3 regions of the Dactylosporangium sp. CA-152071 genome follow, and region 1 is predicted to be linked to each of the others. Evidence: predicted binding sites of a transcription regulator. Region 1 holds the regulator's gene; each other region holds the start of a gene.
The links. Region 1 encodes HrcA, which represses chaperone genes, less so after heat shock. Its sites were predicted from a motif close to GGTTNGCACNCTCNNNNNGAGNGTGCNAACC; they were not measured.
Positions count from the first base shown of each region.

Region 2: a site for HrcA is predicted at 2,798-2,828, ahead of groL (chaperonin GroEL). Genes of this name have one in related genera too.
Region 3: a site for HrcA is predicted at 3,310-3,340, ahead of groES (co-chaperone GroES). Genes of this name have one in related genera too.

Region 1 covers NZ_JBNJMZ010000001.1:7,542,675-7,547,830, reverse strand. The annotation lists gene ACQEVZ_RS33985 (serine hydrolase domain-containing protein) at 1-40, opposite strand, end outside; gene ACQEVZ_RS33980 (histidine triad nucleotide-binding protein) at 37-387, opposite strand; gene ACQEVZ_RS33975 (SDR family NAD(P)-dependent oxidoreductase) at 430-1,167, shown strand; gene ACQEVZ_RS33970 (16S rRNA (uracil(1498)-N(3))-methyltransferase) at 1,175-1,870, opposite strand; gene dnaJ (molecular chaperone DnaJ) at 1,867-2,991, opposite strand; gene hrcA (heat-inducible transcriptional repressor HrcA) at 3,024-4,046, opposite strand; gene ACQEVZ_RS33955 (DUF4870 domain-containing protein) at 4,231-4,848, shown strand; gene hemW (radical SAM family heme chaperone HemW) at 4,927-5,156, opposite strand, start outside.
Region 2 covers NZ_JBNJMZ010000001.1:5,316,975-5,322,130, reverse strand. The annotation lists gene ACQEVZ_RS23780 (GNAT family N-acetyltransferase) at 1-231, shown strand, start outside; gene ACQEVZ_RS23775 (helix-turn-helix domain-containing protein) at 220-726, opposite strand; gene ACQEVZ_RS23770 (MFS transporter) at 778-2,034, shown strand; gene ACQEVZ_RS23765 (cold-shock protein) at 2,416-2,619, shown strand; gene groL (chaperonin GroEL) at 3,005-4,627, shown strand.
Region 3 covers NZ_JBNJMZ010000001.1:6,885,244-6,890,399, reverse strand. The annotation lists gene ACQEVZ_RS31075 (molybdopterin-dependent oxidoreductase) at 1-1,072, opposite strand, end outside; gene groL (chaperonin GroEL) at 1,178-2,824, opposite strand; gene groES (co-chaperone GroES) at 2,917-3,231, opposite strand; gene ACQEVZ_RS31060 (hypothetical protein) at 3,463-4,236, shown strand; gene ACQEVZ_RS31055 (class I SAM-dependent methyltransferase) at 4,241-5,156, shown strand, end outside.

The DNA.
Region 1 (5,156 bases):
CCTGACGGGCGAGCCGCTCGTACTTCTCGAGCGCGGTCATGCCGCCAGCATCCGGCCGAGCGGGCGGCCGCCGAGCACGTGCCCGTGCACGTGGAAGACCTCCTGGCCGCCGAACCGGCCGGTGTTGAAGATGAGCCGGTACCCGTCGCCGGTCAGCCCCTCCTGCTCCGCCACCGCGGCGCAGGCGGCGAGCACCTTCCCGGCGAGCGCCGGGTCGGCGGCGACGAGCGCGGCGACGTCGGCGTGATGCGCCCTCGGGATCACCAGCACGTGCGTGGGCGCCTTCGGGTCGATGTCGCGGAACGCCAGGGTGTCGTCGGTCTCGTGGACCACGGTCGCCGGGATCTCGCCCGCGACGATGCGGCAGAACAGGCAGTCATCAGTCACAGTCGCATCGTATGTGTCCTGCGGCCCTTGTACGGTGCTGCCATGGCTGGACGCAAGGTGTTGGTGACAGGGGCATCCCGCGGCATCGGCGAGGCGGTCGCGCACGCGTTCGCCGCGGCGGGCGACACGGTCGCGGTGCACCACCGCGACTCGGCGGACCTCGCCGAGAAGGTCCGGGCGGCGCTGCCCGGCGACGGTCACGTGATCGTCTCCGGCGACCTGACCGACCCCGCCGCCGTCCAGGCCTTCGTCGACGGCGCGGCGCTCTCCCTCGGCGGCCTCGACGTGGTCGTCAACAACGCCGCCGTCGCCGTCGAGCACCCGATCCTCACCGACGACTACGCCACCTGGCAGGCCGCCTGGCAGGTGACCCTGGCCGCCAACCTGACCGGCCCCGCCAACGTCTGCTGGTGCGCCGCCCGCCACCTCGGCGAGGGCGGCCGGATCGTCAACGTCTCCTCGCGCGGCGCGTACCGCGGCGAACCCCGCTACCCGGCGTACGGCGCCGCCAAGGCCGGCCTGAACTCGCTGACCCAGTCCCTCGCCCTGGCCCTGGCCCCTCGCGGCATCGCCGTCAACGCGGTCGCCCCGGGCTTCGTCGCCACCGACATGGGCAACGCCGTCATGGCCACCGGCGACGGCGACGCGATCCGCGCGCAGAGCCCGTTCAACCGGGTCGCCCGGCCCGAGGAGGTCGCCGAGGCGGTGCTGTTCCTCGCGGGCTCGGAATGGTCCTCGGGCGCCGTCCTCGACCTGAACGGCGCCTCCTACTTCCGCTGAGCGGTCCTCACCAGCGGCCGAGGCGGACCGACAGGGCGGCCAGGGCGGCGGCGCCCGCCGTCGACGTGCGCAGGACCTCGGGGCCCAGGCGCACCGGGACGGCGTCGGGGAACGCGGCGAGCTCCTCCGGTGCGATGCCGCCCTCGGGGCCGACGACCAGGGTGATGTCGCCGTCGAGAGGGACGGTCGACAGCGGTTCCGACGCCTCCTCGTGCAACAGCAGGACGGTGCCGGTGAGGGAGAGCTGCTTCGTGGTCCGCGCGTCGGTGACCTCGGGCAGCCAGGCGCGGCGGGACTGCTTGACCGCCTCGCGGACCGTGGACCGCCACCGTTCGACCGGCTTGGCGTCCTTCCACCGCGCGATGCTGCGGGCGGCCTGCCACGGGACGATCCGGTCGACGCCGAGCTCCGTCATCAGCTGCACGGCCAGCTCCGCCCGCTCCCCCTTCGCGATCCCCTGCACCACGGTGATCCTCGGGTCGGGCGCGGGGACCTGCTTCAGTTCGCCGAGGTCGAGATCGAGCGCACCCTTGTGCGCCGCCGCGACCACCGCCTGCCGCAGGCCGCCGCGGCCGTCGCAGAGCAGGAGCGCCTCACCGGGCGAGAGCCGCTGCACGTTGGCCGCGTGATGCCCCTCGGGCCCGTCGAGCCGCCAGTGGTCCCCGACAGGAAGATCGGGGACCAGGAAGAGCGGAAGGCTCACGCGTGTCCGTTGAACGCGTCGCGCACCCGGGAGAAGAAGCCGCCCTGCTTGGACAGCTCGGCGACCTCCTCGCCGCGGGTGCGGGCGAAGTCGCGCAGCAGCTTCTCCTGCTCCGGCTCCAGCCGCGTCGGGGTGCGCACGTCGAGGTGGACGTGCAGGTCACCGCGGCCGGTGCCGCGCAGGTGCGGGACGCCCTTGCCGCGGATGCGCAGCGTCTGGTTGGGCTGGGTGCCGGCCTTGACGTCGACCGTCTCCTCGCCGTCGAGGGTCTTGATCGTCAGCCGGGTGCCGAGGGCCGCCGCCGTCATCGGGACGGTGACCCGGCAGTGCAGGTCGTCGTCCTTGCGGGAATACACGTCGTGCGGGCGCTCGTGGATCTCGACGTAGAGGTCCCCGGGCGGGCCGCCGCCGGGGCCGACCTCGCCCTGCTGGGCGAGGCGGATGCGCATGCCGTCCTCGACCCCGGACGGGATCTTCACGGTCAGCGTGCGGCGGGTGCGGACCCGGCCGTCGCCGCCGCACGTCGCGCACGGGTGCGGGATGACGGTGCCGAAGCCCTGGCAGGCCGAGCACGGCCGGGCCGAGACGACCTGGCCGAGGAACGTGCGCTGCACCGACTGGACCTCGCCGCGACCGCCGCAGATCTCGCAGGTGGTCGGGTGGGTGTTGGGCGCGGTGCCGGCGCCGGTGCAGGTGCTGCACACGACGGCGGTGTCGACGGTGATCGGCGCCTCGACACCGAACGCGGTCTCGTGCAGGTCGAGGTCCAGCCGCAGGATCGCGTCGGCGCCCGGCCGGATCCGCGGGCGAGGCCCGCGGCTGGCGGTCGTGCCGAAGAACGCGTCCATGATGTCCTGGAACCCTACGAACGCCCCGCCCTGCGGGCCGGCCCCGCCGCCACCGGGCGCGAGCGGGTCGCCGCCGAGGTCGACCATCTCCCGCTTACGCGGGTCGGACAGCACCTCGTAGGCCGCGTTGATCTCCTTGAACTTCTCCTGTGCCACAGGATCGGGATTGACGTCCGGGTGGAACTCGCGCGCCAGCCGCCGGTAAGCGCGCTTGATCTCGTCGGCCGTGGAGTCCCGTTTGACACCGAGAATTCCGTAGTAGTCCTTCGCCACTGAGTCCTATGCCCCTGACTCGTCCATGAGGTTCAACCTTGTCCCAGCAGATCGCCGACGTAGCGTGCCACGGCACGCACCGTGGCGATGTTTCCGGGGTAGTCCATCCGCGTCGGCCCGAGCACACCCATGCCGCCCACCACGATGGAGCCCGGCCCATAGCCGGTCGCCACGATCGACGCGCTGCGCAGGTCCTCGATCTCGTTCTCGTCGCCGATGCGGACCCGGGTCATGCTCGGCTCGACCTCGCCGAAGAGCTTGAGCAGGATGACCTCCTCCTCGAGCGCCTCGAGGATCGGCCGCAGCGAACCCTGGAAGTCCAGCAGGCCGCCGCGGGCCAGGTTGGCGGTGCCGGCGAGCGCGATCCGCTCCTCGGTGCGCTCGACCAGGGTCTCCAGCAGGACGGTCGACAGGACGGTCATCGGCGGGCGCAGGCTCGGCCCGGACTCCTCGACGAGCGCCTGGACGAGTGGCGGGGTGTCCACGAGGCGCTTGCCGACGAGCTTCTCGTTGATTCTGCGGCGCAGCTCGGTGACGTCGTCGGCGAGGATCGGGCCGGGCAGGTCGACCATCCGCTGCTCGACCCGGCCGGTCTCGGCGATCATGACCACCATCAGCCGGGTGGTGGACAGCGGCACCAGCTCGAAGTGGCGCACGCTGGCCCGCGACAGGCTCGGATACTGCACGACGGCGACCTGCCGGGTCAGCTGCGCGAGCAGCCGCACGGTGCGGTGCACGACGTCGTCGAGGTCGACGGCGCCGATCAGGAACCGCTCGATCGCCCGGCGCTCGGCGGGGCTCAGCGGCTTGACGCGGGACAGCTTGTCGACGAAGAGCCGGTAGCCGGCGTCGGTGGGCACGCGACCGGCGCTCGTGTGCGGCTGCCGGATATAGCCCTCCTCCTCGAGGACGGCCATGTCGTTGCGGACCGTCGCCGGCGAGACCCGCAGGTTGTGCCGCTCGACGAGGGCCTTGCTCCCGACGGGCTCCTGGGTGGCGACGTAGTCCTCGACGATGGCACGCAGGACCTCGAGCTTGCGCTCGTCGAGAGCCATGCGCACCTCCTCGAGAAACTGGCACTCCCACTTTGTGAGTGCCAGTCTACGTCGCCCGCGCCGCCCACGGAATGATCGTCATGTGTGCGAACCGCCGCTATTGGACTGGTCTGCGCCAAGTTTGTCCAAAGAAGTCATGCCACGTCGCTGGCGATAGTTGATCGGTACCCCTACCGTGGCCCCCATGAGTGAACCACCTCGCCCCGGGGAGTACGGCGTGCCGCAGGACCCCAACAACCCCTATTCGATGCCGGGCGGGGCACAGTATCCGCCGCCGGGCCCGGACTACGGCCAGCAGCCGCCGGTCTCCGGTGGAGGTTACCCGCCGCCGACCAGCGGCGCGGGCTACCAGGACCCGAACGCCTACCAGCAGGGCGGTTACCAGCAGCCCGGTGGCTACCAGCAGCCCGGCGGTTACCAGCAGCCGGGTCAGTACGGATACCAGCAGCCCGGTGGATACCCCGGCGCCGGCCCGGTCGGCTACGCGAACAGCGACGAGAAGACCTGGGCCCTGATCGCGCACTTCGGTGGCATCTTCATCGGCTTCATCGCCCCGCTCATCGCGCTGCTGGCCAAGGGCAACGAGTCGCCCACGGTCAAGGCGCACGCCAACGAGGCGCTGAACTTCCACATCACGTGGGGCATCATCCTGTTCGTGGGCGCCCTGCTGTCGGTGTGCACCTTCGGCCTCACGCTCATCGTGCCGTGGATCGTCATCGTCGTGTTCGCGATCATCGCGGGCATGAAGGCCAACGGCGGCGAGCTGTACCGCTACCCGATGACGTACCGCTTCATCAAGTAAGGCATCCGATCGTTCGAGGGGCGGCCATCGAGCCGCCCCTCGCCATGTCCGGCCCCTCTGAGTTCAGGTCAGGGCAGGTCAGGTCAGGTCGCGGGCCACGGCGTCCGCGAGCAGGCGGCCACGCAGCGTGAGCACGGCCCGGCCCTCGGCGAACGGACCGGCCTCCAGCAGCCCGTCATCGAGGCAGCGGCGGGCGCCCTCCAGCGCCGGCGGCTCCAGGACGGCCAGGGGCAGGCCCGAGGCGAGCCGGATCCGCAGCAGCACGTCCTCGAAGCGCCGCTCCTCCTCGGTCAGCACCTCCCGCGCGT
Region 2 (5,156 bases), 2.2 Mb from region 1:
GACTGGCACGCGTGGCAGCAGATCACCCTGGTGCACCCGGCCCACCGGGGGCACCGGCTCGGCCTGATCTCCAAGCTGGTCAACCTGCAGACCATGCGCGCACAGGAGCCGGCGGTCCGGATCGTCGACACGTTCAACGCCGAGGTCAACTCGCACATGATCGCGATCAACGAGGCGATGGGGTTCCGCGCGCTCGACCGGTGGGCCAACTGGCAGGCGTCAGTCGCGTGAGCGGTCCTCGTACATGGCGAGGAAGATCGAATAAGGTCGGCCGTGGGTGCGCTCGCGGCCGGCGTATTCGTCGAGCAGTGTCTGGAAGCGGTCCTGCAGCTCCTGCCACTCCGCCGGGGTGAGCCGCAGCCCGAGCCGGGCGAAGTTGGCCGTGTCGGCCTGACCGTCCAGCAGCGCCAGCTCGTCGTTGAACGCGTCGAGCATCGCCCGGTTGGTGCCCGCGCCCTGGTCGCCGAGGCTGAGCTGCCACGACTTGGTCGTCGACAGGTAGGGCACCTCGCGCGTGCCGCGCGGCCCGCGGCGCTCCTCCTGGGGCACCAGGAACCCCGTCGCGACCAGCGTCCGGACGTGGTGCAGCACGGTCGCCGGGTTGGCGTCGAGCCGCTCGGCGATCTCCTTGTTGGTGAGCGCACGGTCCAGGCAGAGCCGGATGATGCGCAGGCGGACGCCGGAGGCGAGTGCCTTGGCCTCCGCGTCGGTCGCTGGTCGCCGCATCGTCCGAGTCTAGCGATTGACTTTTCCCAATCGGTCATCGACAGTGGGTCCGTGAGACTGGGCCTGCTCCGCGATCACGACTTCCGGCTGCTCTTCACCGCCGACACCATCAGCCAGGTCGGCACCCAGGTGACCCTGCTCGCGCTCCCGCTCGTCGCCGTGCTCACGCTCGACGCGACCGCGCTGGAGGTCGGGATCCTGGCGGCCTGCGAGACCGCCGCGTTCCTGCTGGTCGGACTGCCCGCCGGGGCTCTCGTGGACCGGCTGCGGCGGCGCGAGACGATGATCGTCGCCGACCTCCTGCGGGCGGTCCTGCTCGCCTCCGTGCCGCTGGCGTGGTGGAGCGACACGTTGCGGATGCCGCAGCTGTACGTGGTGGGCCTGCTCTGCGGGGTGTGCACGGTCTTCTTCGACGTGGGGTATCAGAGCTACCTGCCGTTCCTGGTCGGCAAGGACCGCCTGGTCGAGGGCAACGCGATCCTGGAGATGGTGCGCTCCACCTCCCAGATCGGCGGCCCGAGCGTCGCCGGCGGCCTGGTCAAGGTGCTCGGCGGCCCGCTCGCCCTCGCCACCGACGCGGCCAGCTACGTGCTGTCGGCGCTGTTCCTGTGGCGGATCCGCAAGATCGAGGAGCGCCCGGCCCGCAAGCCCGACGCACACCTCGGCCGGGAGATCCTGGAGGGTCTCCGGTTCGTCGTGGGCAACCGGCTGCTGCGGGCGATCTCCATGTGCACGGGCACCGGCAACTTCTTCGGCTCCATGTACGGCGCGATGCTGATCGTCTACTTCGCCCGGGACCTCGCCCTGTCGCCGGCGGTCATCGGCCTGTGGTTCAGCGTCACCGGGTTCGGCGCGCTGGCCGGCGCGTTCCTGGTCGGGCCGTTCGTGCGCTGGTTCGGGCAGGGGCCGGCGATGTGGATCTCGATGCTCGCCGCGTCCCTCGGCGAGCTGCTGGTGCCGTTCGCGCGCGACGACTGGCGGCTGTGGCTCGCGGCGGCGGGCAGCATCGTCTTCGGCATCGGCGTCGTGGTCTACAACGTGACCCAGGTCAGCTTCCGGCAGACGATCACGCCCGACGACCTGCTCGGCCGGATGAACGCCACGATGCGGTTCATCGTCTGGGGCACGATGCCGATCGGCGGGCTCGTCGGCGGCGTGCTCGGCACTGCCATCGGCGTGCACGAGACCATCTGGGTGGCATGCGCCGGAATGCTGGTATCGGTGGTGCCGCTCGTTCTGTCACCCTTGCGGAAGCTCCGCGAGTTGACGTCCGCACCTTCCGCGGGCACGGAAGCAGTGCGGAAGTAGGCCGATCTTGCGGTTGTGGGCGGTTGCGTGGTTCCAGTCACGGCTTCCTGGCACAACCGCAAGATCGGCGCTTCCATCCACATTCGTCTGACATTTTGCTTATTCTTTACCGGTACGATTCGACGCCTGACGATGCGCTGGCATTTGTCGGACCGCTCAAGAAAGGTCCCATCGGAAACCTTTTGCGTGCGCATGAACCGTGACCTTGCTGTCCGATTTGGGGCTGTCGGGTCTCGGGTTATCTCGTGTACCGTCCGTTTCGGTCGTCGATCCTCGCGCCGGTGCCACGCTCATGGCCCGGCGTGCCGGCCGAGGACCTCAAGGCTGGTCCCCACAGCCAGCCGGAGTACGAAGAGGGACCGAAAGCAGAGGAAGTGCACCGTGGCACAGGGCACCGTCAAGTGGTTCAACAGCGAAAAGGGCTATGGCTTCATCGCGGTCGACGGGGGGCAGGACGTCTTCGTCCACTTCTCCGCGATCGAGATGGATGGCTACAAATCGCTGGAAGACGGACAGCGCGTCGAGTTCGAGATCGCGCAGGGCCAGAAGGGCCCGCAGGCCGAGAAGGTTCGTCACCTCGCCTGACAGATCGTTCGTCCACCCCCGCCGGGGCACCGTCCTCATTGATGAGGAACGGTGCCCTGCGTCTTTTCCGCCATTGTTCGTGCCATTCATGCCTGATTTGTAGGTGTTTGCACGCTTCGACCACCCTGGCCGTCACCTCGGGTTTGCTTGCACTCGACGGGCCAGAGTGCTAAACAGGAGTTGGCACTCGCAACAGGTGAGTGCCAACGGTCGGGGCGGTGCAGCGCCTGGGCGCGGGAGCGTCGAGGGGCTGGTCGTCGCGGGCTCATCCGGCCCGACCATTGAGGATCCCGCTGGGTCCTTGAAGGTGCGAAAGCAGGCGGTGAGCCGCCGGCCCCACGTGGGTCGCGAGGCGTAGCCGGAGTGTCCAGGAGGACAACGCCGAATGGCCAAGATTATCGCGTTCGACGAGGAAGCGCGCCGCGGCCTCGAGCGGGGCATGAACACCCTCGCCGACGCCGTCAAGGTGACGCTGGGCCCCAAGGGCCGCAACGTCGTCCTCGAGAAGAAGTGGGGCGCGCCCACCATCACCAACGATGGTGTGAGCATCGCCAAGGAGATCGAGCTCGAGGACCCCTACGAGAAGATCGGCGCCGAGCTGGTCAAGGAGGTCGCGAAGAAGACGGACGACGTCGCCGGTGACGGCACGACGACCGCGACCGTCCTCGCCCAGGCGCTGGTCCGTGAAGGTCTGCGCAACGTCGCCGCGGGTGCCAACCCGATGGCGCTGAAGCGCGGCATCGAGGCCGCCGTCGCGTCCGTCGCGTCGGAGCTGGCCAACCTTGCCAAGGACGTCGAGACCAAGGAGCAGATCGCCTCCACGGCCTCGATCTCCGCCGGTGACTCCACCGTCGGCGAGATCATCGCCGAGGCGATGGACAAGGTCGGCAAGGAAGGCGTCATCACCGTCGAGGAGAGCAACACCTTCGGGCTCGAGCTGGAGCTCACCGAGGGCATGCGCTTCGACAAGGGCTACATCTCGCCGTACTTCGTCACCGACACCGAGCGGATGGAGACGGTCCTCGACGACCCGTACATCCTCATCGTCGAGTCGAAGATCTCCGCGGTGAAGGACCTCCTCCCGGTGCTGGAGAAGGTCATGCAGTCCGGCAAGCCCCTCGCGATCATCTCCGAGGACGTCGAGGGCGAGGCCCTCGCGACCCTGATCGTGAACAAGATCCGTGGCACGTTCAAGTCCGTCGCCGTCAAGGCCCCGGGCTTCGGCGACCGCCGCAAGGCCATGCTGACCGACATCGCGATCCTGACCGGCGGTCAGGTCATCTCCGAGACCGTCGGTCTCAAGCTGGAGAACGCGTCGCTCGACCTGCTCGGCAAGGCCCGCAAGGTCGTCATCACCAAGGACGAGACCACCATCGTCGAGGGCTCCGGCGACGCCGAGGGCATCAACGGCCGGGTGGCGCAGATCCGTGCCGAGATCGAGAAGTCGGACTCGGACTACGACCGCGAGAAGCTGCAGGAGCGCCTGGCGAAGCTCGCCGGCGGTGTCGCGGTCATCAAGGTCGGCGCGGCCACCGAGGTCGAGCTCAAGGAGCGCAAGCACCGCATCGAGGACGCCGTGCGCAACGCGAAGGCGGCCGTCGAGGAGGGCATCGTCCCCGGCGGTGGCGTCGCGCTCGTCCAGGCCGGCAAGTCGGCCTTCGACAAGCTGGACCTGGTCGGCGACGAGGCCACCGGCGCCAACATCGTCAAGGTCGCCCTTGACGCGCCGCTGCGCCAGATCGCCGTGAACGCCGGCCTCGAGGGCGGCGTCGTGGTCGAGAAGGTCCGCAACCTGGACGCCGGCTGGGGCCTCAACGCCGCCAGCGGCGACTACGTGAACCTCCTGGCCGAGGGCATCATCGACCCGGCCAAGGTCACCCGCTCCGCCCTGCAGAACGCCGCCTCGATCGCGGCGCTCTTCCTCACCACCGAGGCAGTGGTCGCGGACAAGCCGGAGAAGACCCCGGCCCCCGCGGGCGCCCCCGGCGGCGGCGACATGGACTTCTGAGTCCAGCTCTTCCAAGAAGGGCAGGCCCGTTCCGGGCCTGCCCTTCTTGCTGTCCACACACTTCCGACCCGCCACTGACGGTTTGCCGCGGGCCTCAGCCCCGCCACTGACGGTTTGCCGCTGGCTCCAGCCCCGGCGCTGACGGTCGGCCGCTGGCCCCGCCCGTCGCTGACGGTTTGTTGCGCGGCGGGCCGTCTCCGCCGCTCGGCGTCTGACCGGGGCCCTCTCTGACCGGGCGATTCCGCCTGTGGTCGGCCGTCCTCCGGCGTCTGGTCGGCCCAACCGTGGTTCTTCTGCCTGTGGTTGGCCGCCTTCCTCTGGCGGTTGGTCGGCCCGGTCGCGATTCCGCTCGGTGTTTGTCGCCCCGGCGCTGGTCGGCCCCGCGGCGATTCGCCGTGGTCGGCTGGGCCGGGCTGCGTTCTTGTCTGTGGTTTGCCTGCCGTGATCAGCACGGTGCCGTGGCGTCTCCGTCCTCCAGCCATGATCGAAGGACGGATCTGGTTGTGCGGGCGGCCGGATCCGTCCTTCG
Region 3 (5,156 bases), 660 kb from region 1:
ACACATATCCGTACAGGCCGGGCACCACCATTCGAACGGGAAATCCGTGCTCGATCGGGAGCGGTTCGCCGTTCATCGCGATCGCGAGCATCGCGTCCCGCCCGTCGCGCAGCAGCGCGGTCGGGGTGCCGGCCGTCCATCCGTCGACGGACCTGCTGACCACCTGGTCGGCGCCGGCCTTCGGGCGGACCTCGTCGAGCAGGTCGGCGATCCGCACGCCCTGCCACTTCGCGTTGCCGATCAGGCCGCCGCCGACGTCGTTGGAGACGCAGGCGAGCGTCACGTACCGCTCGATCATCGGCCGCCTGAGCAGTTCCTCGAACGTGAGGGTCAGCGGCTTCTCGACCCGGCCGTGGATGCGCAGCGTCCAGTCCTGCGACGACACCTGCGGCACGACGAGCGTCGTGTCGATGAGGTAGAAATCCTTGTTCGGCGTCACGAACGGCGCCAGATCCGGCAGATTGGCGTCCGCCGAGGACGGCAGCGGCGCGACCGTGTCGGGCGGGACGGGAATCCGCACGGTCGCCCGGTCGGCCTCGACGTTGCGGCGGGTCGCCCACCAGCGGGCGGTGAAGCCGGCGACGAACGCGGCCGCGAGCGTGCCCCCGGCGGCGCGCAGGAAGAAGCGGCGCTGCTCATACGACTCGATCGGCGGCCGGACCAGCAGCCACCGCAGCACGCCCGCGCCGGCGAGCGCCCCGGCGACGGTCGGCACGAACGCGTACCAGGGCGCGTCGTGGCGGGTCATCGCCGCCAGGACGCCGATCACGGCGAACAGGCCGATCCCGGCATACCCGTACATCATCCGGCGCAGCGACAGGATCCCGACGACCGCCGCGAAGACGGCGAGGATCAGCAGCGTCCCGGCCTGCAGCGCGATCTTGTCGTACGTGTAGAAGACCGCGACCGCGAAGTCCTTCACGGGTGCGGGCACCGCGTCGATCACGACCCCGCCGACGGAAACGAGCGGGGAGGTGGTCGCGCCGGTCAGGATCGAGACGACCTCGGCGACGCCGAGCGCCACCCCTGCGGCGGCCATGCCGGCGAGCGCGCCGTTCCGTTTGCTGAGCACGGCTCCAGTCTGCGCCGCGCACCACCACCCACCAAGGGCGGTAATCGATCCATAAGGAAGAAGGGCCCGGTCACAGGACCGGGCCCTTCTTCCGACGCTCAGAACTCAGAAGCCCGGGCCGTGCGAGTGGCCGTGGCCGTGCCCGTGGCCGTGACCGCCACCGGCGGCGGGCTCGGGGGCGACCGGCTTGTCCACGACCAGGCTCTCGGTCGTGAGCAGCAGGCCGGCGATCGAGGCGGCGTTGGAGACCGCGCTGTGGGTCACCTTCACCGGGTCGACGATGCCGGACTTGACCAGGTCGACGTATTCGCCGGTGGCGGCGTCGAGGCCGTGGCCGAAGTCGAGCGCGGCGACCTTGCCGACGACGACGTAACCGTCGAAGCCGGCGTTCTGCGCGATCCAGCGCAGCGGCTCGACGAGCGCCTTGCGCACGATCGAGACGCCGACCTTCTCCTCGCCGGTCAGGCCGAGGTCGCCGTCGAGGACCGGGAGCACCTGGGCCAGGGCGGCGCCGCCGCCGGGGACGATGCCCTCCTGGACCGCGGCCTTGGTCGCGGAGATCGCGTCCTCGATGCGGTGCTTGCGCTCCTTCATCTCGACCTCGGTGGCGGCGCCGGCCTTGATGACCGCGACCCCACCGGCGAGCTTGGCGACCCGCTCGTTGAGCTTCTCCTTGTCCCAGTCGGAGTCGGAGGCCTCGATCTCCTTGCGGAGCTGCTCGACCCGCCCGGAGACCTCGCTCTGCTCGCCGGCGCCGTCGACGATCGTGGTGAGCTCCTTGCCCACGACGACGCGCCGGGCCTTGCCGAGGACCTCGGTGCCGACCGACTCGAGCTTGTAGCCCAGCTCGGGGGCGACGAGCTCGGCGCCGGTGAGGATCGAGATGTCCTGGAGCATCGCCTTGCGCCGGTCACCGAAGCCGGGCGCCTTGACCGCGACGACCTTGAAGGTCTTGCGGATGGCGTTGACCACCAGGGTCGACAGGGCCTGGCCCTCGACGTCCTCGGCGATGATCAGCAGCGGCTTGTTGTCCTTGACGATCTGCTCCAGCAGCGGCAGCAGCTCCTCGATGGCGGCGATCTTCTGGGTGGTGACGAGGACGTAGGTGTCCTCGAGCACCGCCTCCTGCGACTCCACGTCGGTCACGAAGTGCGGGGAGATGTAGCCCTTGTCGAACTGCATGCCCTCGGTGACCTCGAGCTCGGTCGTGAGGGTCGAGCCCTCCTCGACCGTGATGACGCCGTCGCGGCCGACGCGCTCCATCGCGGAGGCGATCAGGTCGCCGATGGTGGCGTCCTGCGCGGAGATGGTGGCGACCTGGGCGATCTCGGTGTGGCTGGCGACCGGGGTCGCCTTCTCCTTGAGCGCCTTGACGACGGCGGCCGTCGCCTGGTCGATGCCGCGCTTGATGCCCGCCGGGTTGGTGCCGGCGGTCACGTTGCGCAGGCCCTCGCGGACCAGCGCCTGGGCCAGCACGGTGGCGGTGGTGGTGCCGTCGCCGGCGACGTCGTTGGTCTTGGTGGCGACCTCTTTGACCAGCTGGGCGCCGAGGTTCTCATAGGGGTTGGCGAGCTCGATCTCTTTCGCGATCGTCACGCCGTCGTTGGTGATCGTCGGGGCACCGAACTTCTTGTCCAGGACGACGTTGCGACCGCGCGGGCCGAGCGTGACCTTGACCGTGTCGGCCAGGTGGTTGACGCCGTGCTCCAGCAGGTGCCGCGCATCGTCGGAGAAGCTCAGGATCTTCGCCATGCGTGTGATGTCCCTTCAAAGCGACACCGCCCCGGCCGCAGCGCTCCTGCGCACGGATCCGGGGCGGTGGCCACTGATCTACTTGGTCTGGGTCACTTCTCGATGACCGCGAGGACGTCACGGGCGGAGAGCACGAGGTACTCCTGGCCGCCCCACTTGACCTCGGTGCCGCCGTACTTCGAGTAGATGACGGTGTCGCCGACCTTGACGTCGATCGGGACCCGGTTGCCCTTGTCGTCGATGCGACCGGGGCCCACAGCCTGGACGGTGCCCTCCTGGGGCTTCTCCTTGGCGGTGTCCGGGATGACGATGCCCGAGGCGGTGGTCGTCTCAGCCTCGTTGGCCTGGACCAGGATGCGGTCCTCGAGCGGCTTGATCGCAACCTTCGTCGCGGTAGTCACGGGCATACCCTCCTGGGGTATCGATTTCTTACGCTATCGAGTGCCCGGTGAAGCCGTCGTCGCGGGTGCCGGCTCCAGCCGGTTGGCTGGCACTCTCATGTCGAGGGTGCTAATCGGAGGTTATGTCGCTGGCTAGCACTCCGTCAAGGAGAGTGCCAAACACGCCACGAAATCACCCGTCGTCGGCTACGCGACGGACAGCGGCCCGACATCACATACCGATCTACGCTCACCTGTATGAAGAGGCTGCTCGGCACGTTGATCGTCGCGACCCTGGCCATGGGGTCCCTCGCCGCCTGCGGCAAGAAGGACGGCGGCGACGTTGCCGCGGAGGCCAGCAACGGCCCCTCGAACTCGGCCGAGTTCGGCGAGGGCCCCGGCGGCGCCTCGGCGTCGCCCGGCGGTGGGGGCACCGGCGGGACCGGCGGCACCCAGGATCCGGTCGCGGACAAGAGCGCCGCCGGACCCACCTATCCGGGTGACGCCAAGGGCTACTGCCAGGCCGCCGTGTCCGCCTGGACCAAGAACGACATGAACCGGATCAAGCAGCTCGCGAGCAGCGGCGCCGTGTCCAACTTCCAGTACATCGAGAAGGGCGCCGACCACAACTGGAAGTACGTGAAGAAGGACGGCTCCGAGTGCGTCCTGCGCAACGACCACGGCGACCAGCTCCAGGTCACGATCGACGAGCACAACCTGGGCAAGCCGCAGGCCATCACCGACGTCGTCATCGAGAAGACCGAGTACCCGTCGGACGCGTCCAGCTACGTGCAGAGCTTCGTCAACGCCTGGTACAACGGCAACACCGCCCGGATGGCCAGCTACTCCAGCCAGTCGATCGCCGGCAGCTACGGCGGCAAGAAGGCGCCGCCGAACTGGACCGAGGGCCAGCCCAAGGAGGACAAGGGCGACTACTGGCTCGTGCACGGTTCGTCGAACGCCGGCGACAGCTATACCTTCAAGGTTCGCAAGAGCCTCGGCAAGGCCGGGGGCATCCTAGGGATTTCATAGACGCATGCTCGAACAGGCGATCCAGGCCGCGGCCGCACTCCCTGACGGCGACCCGCTCGCCGCCGCGTCGGCGCTGCGGGCGGCCGGCTTCCCACCCGACCTCGCCGCCGCCGCGCTCACCCAGGTGGCGCTGCGGCGCAAGGCGGTCACGAAGTTCGGCGCCGACGCGGCGGTGATGCACTTCACCCGCGCCGGCCTCGAGCAGGCGACCAGGGCTCCCGTCGCGGCCCGGCGGGCGGCCCGGCTCGCCGCCGCGGGCGCCACCCGGGTCGCGGACCTCGGCTGCGGCATCGGTGCCGACACGATCGCCTTCGCCCGCGCCGGGCTGCGCGTACACGCGGTCGACGCCTCGCCGGAGACGGCCTCGACGGCGTCGGCCAACGTCCACGCGTTGGGGTTGGCGGCCGGTGTACTGGTGGAGGCCCGCGACGCGACCGAGGTGCCCCTCGACGAGGTGGACGCCGTGTTCTGCGACCCCGCCAGGCGCACGTCCGGCGGGCGGCGGGTGTTCGACCCCCGCGCCTACTCGCCGCCGTGGGACTTCGTGGTCGGCCTGGCGGCGCGGGTGCCGATGACGGTGCTGAAGCTCGCGCCCGGCATCGACCACGCGCTGCTGCCGCCCGGCGCGGAAGGGGAATGGGTCTCGGTCGACGGTGACGTGGTCGAGGCCGCCGCCTGGTGCGGCCCCCTCGCGGCCGCTCCCCGCCGCGCGACCCTGTTCCAGGGATCACAGGTCTTCTCGCTGACCGGTTCCGGCACGACCGCCGCACCTGTCGGACAGGTCGGAAATTTCGTGTACGACCCTGACGGGGCGGTGGTGCGGTCGCATCTCGTCGCGGAGTTCGCCGCCACGGTCGACGGCGTCATCGCCGACCCGACCATCGCCTACGTCTACACCGCCTCCGCCGTGCCGACCCCGT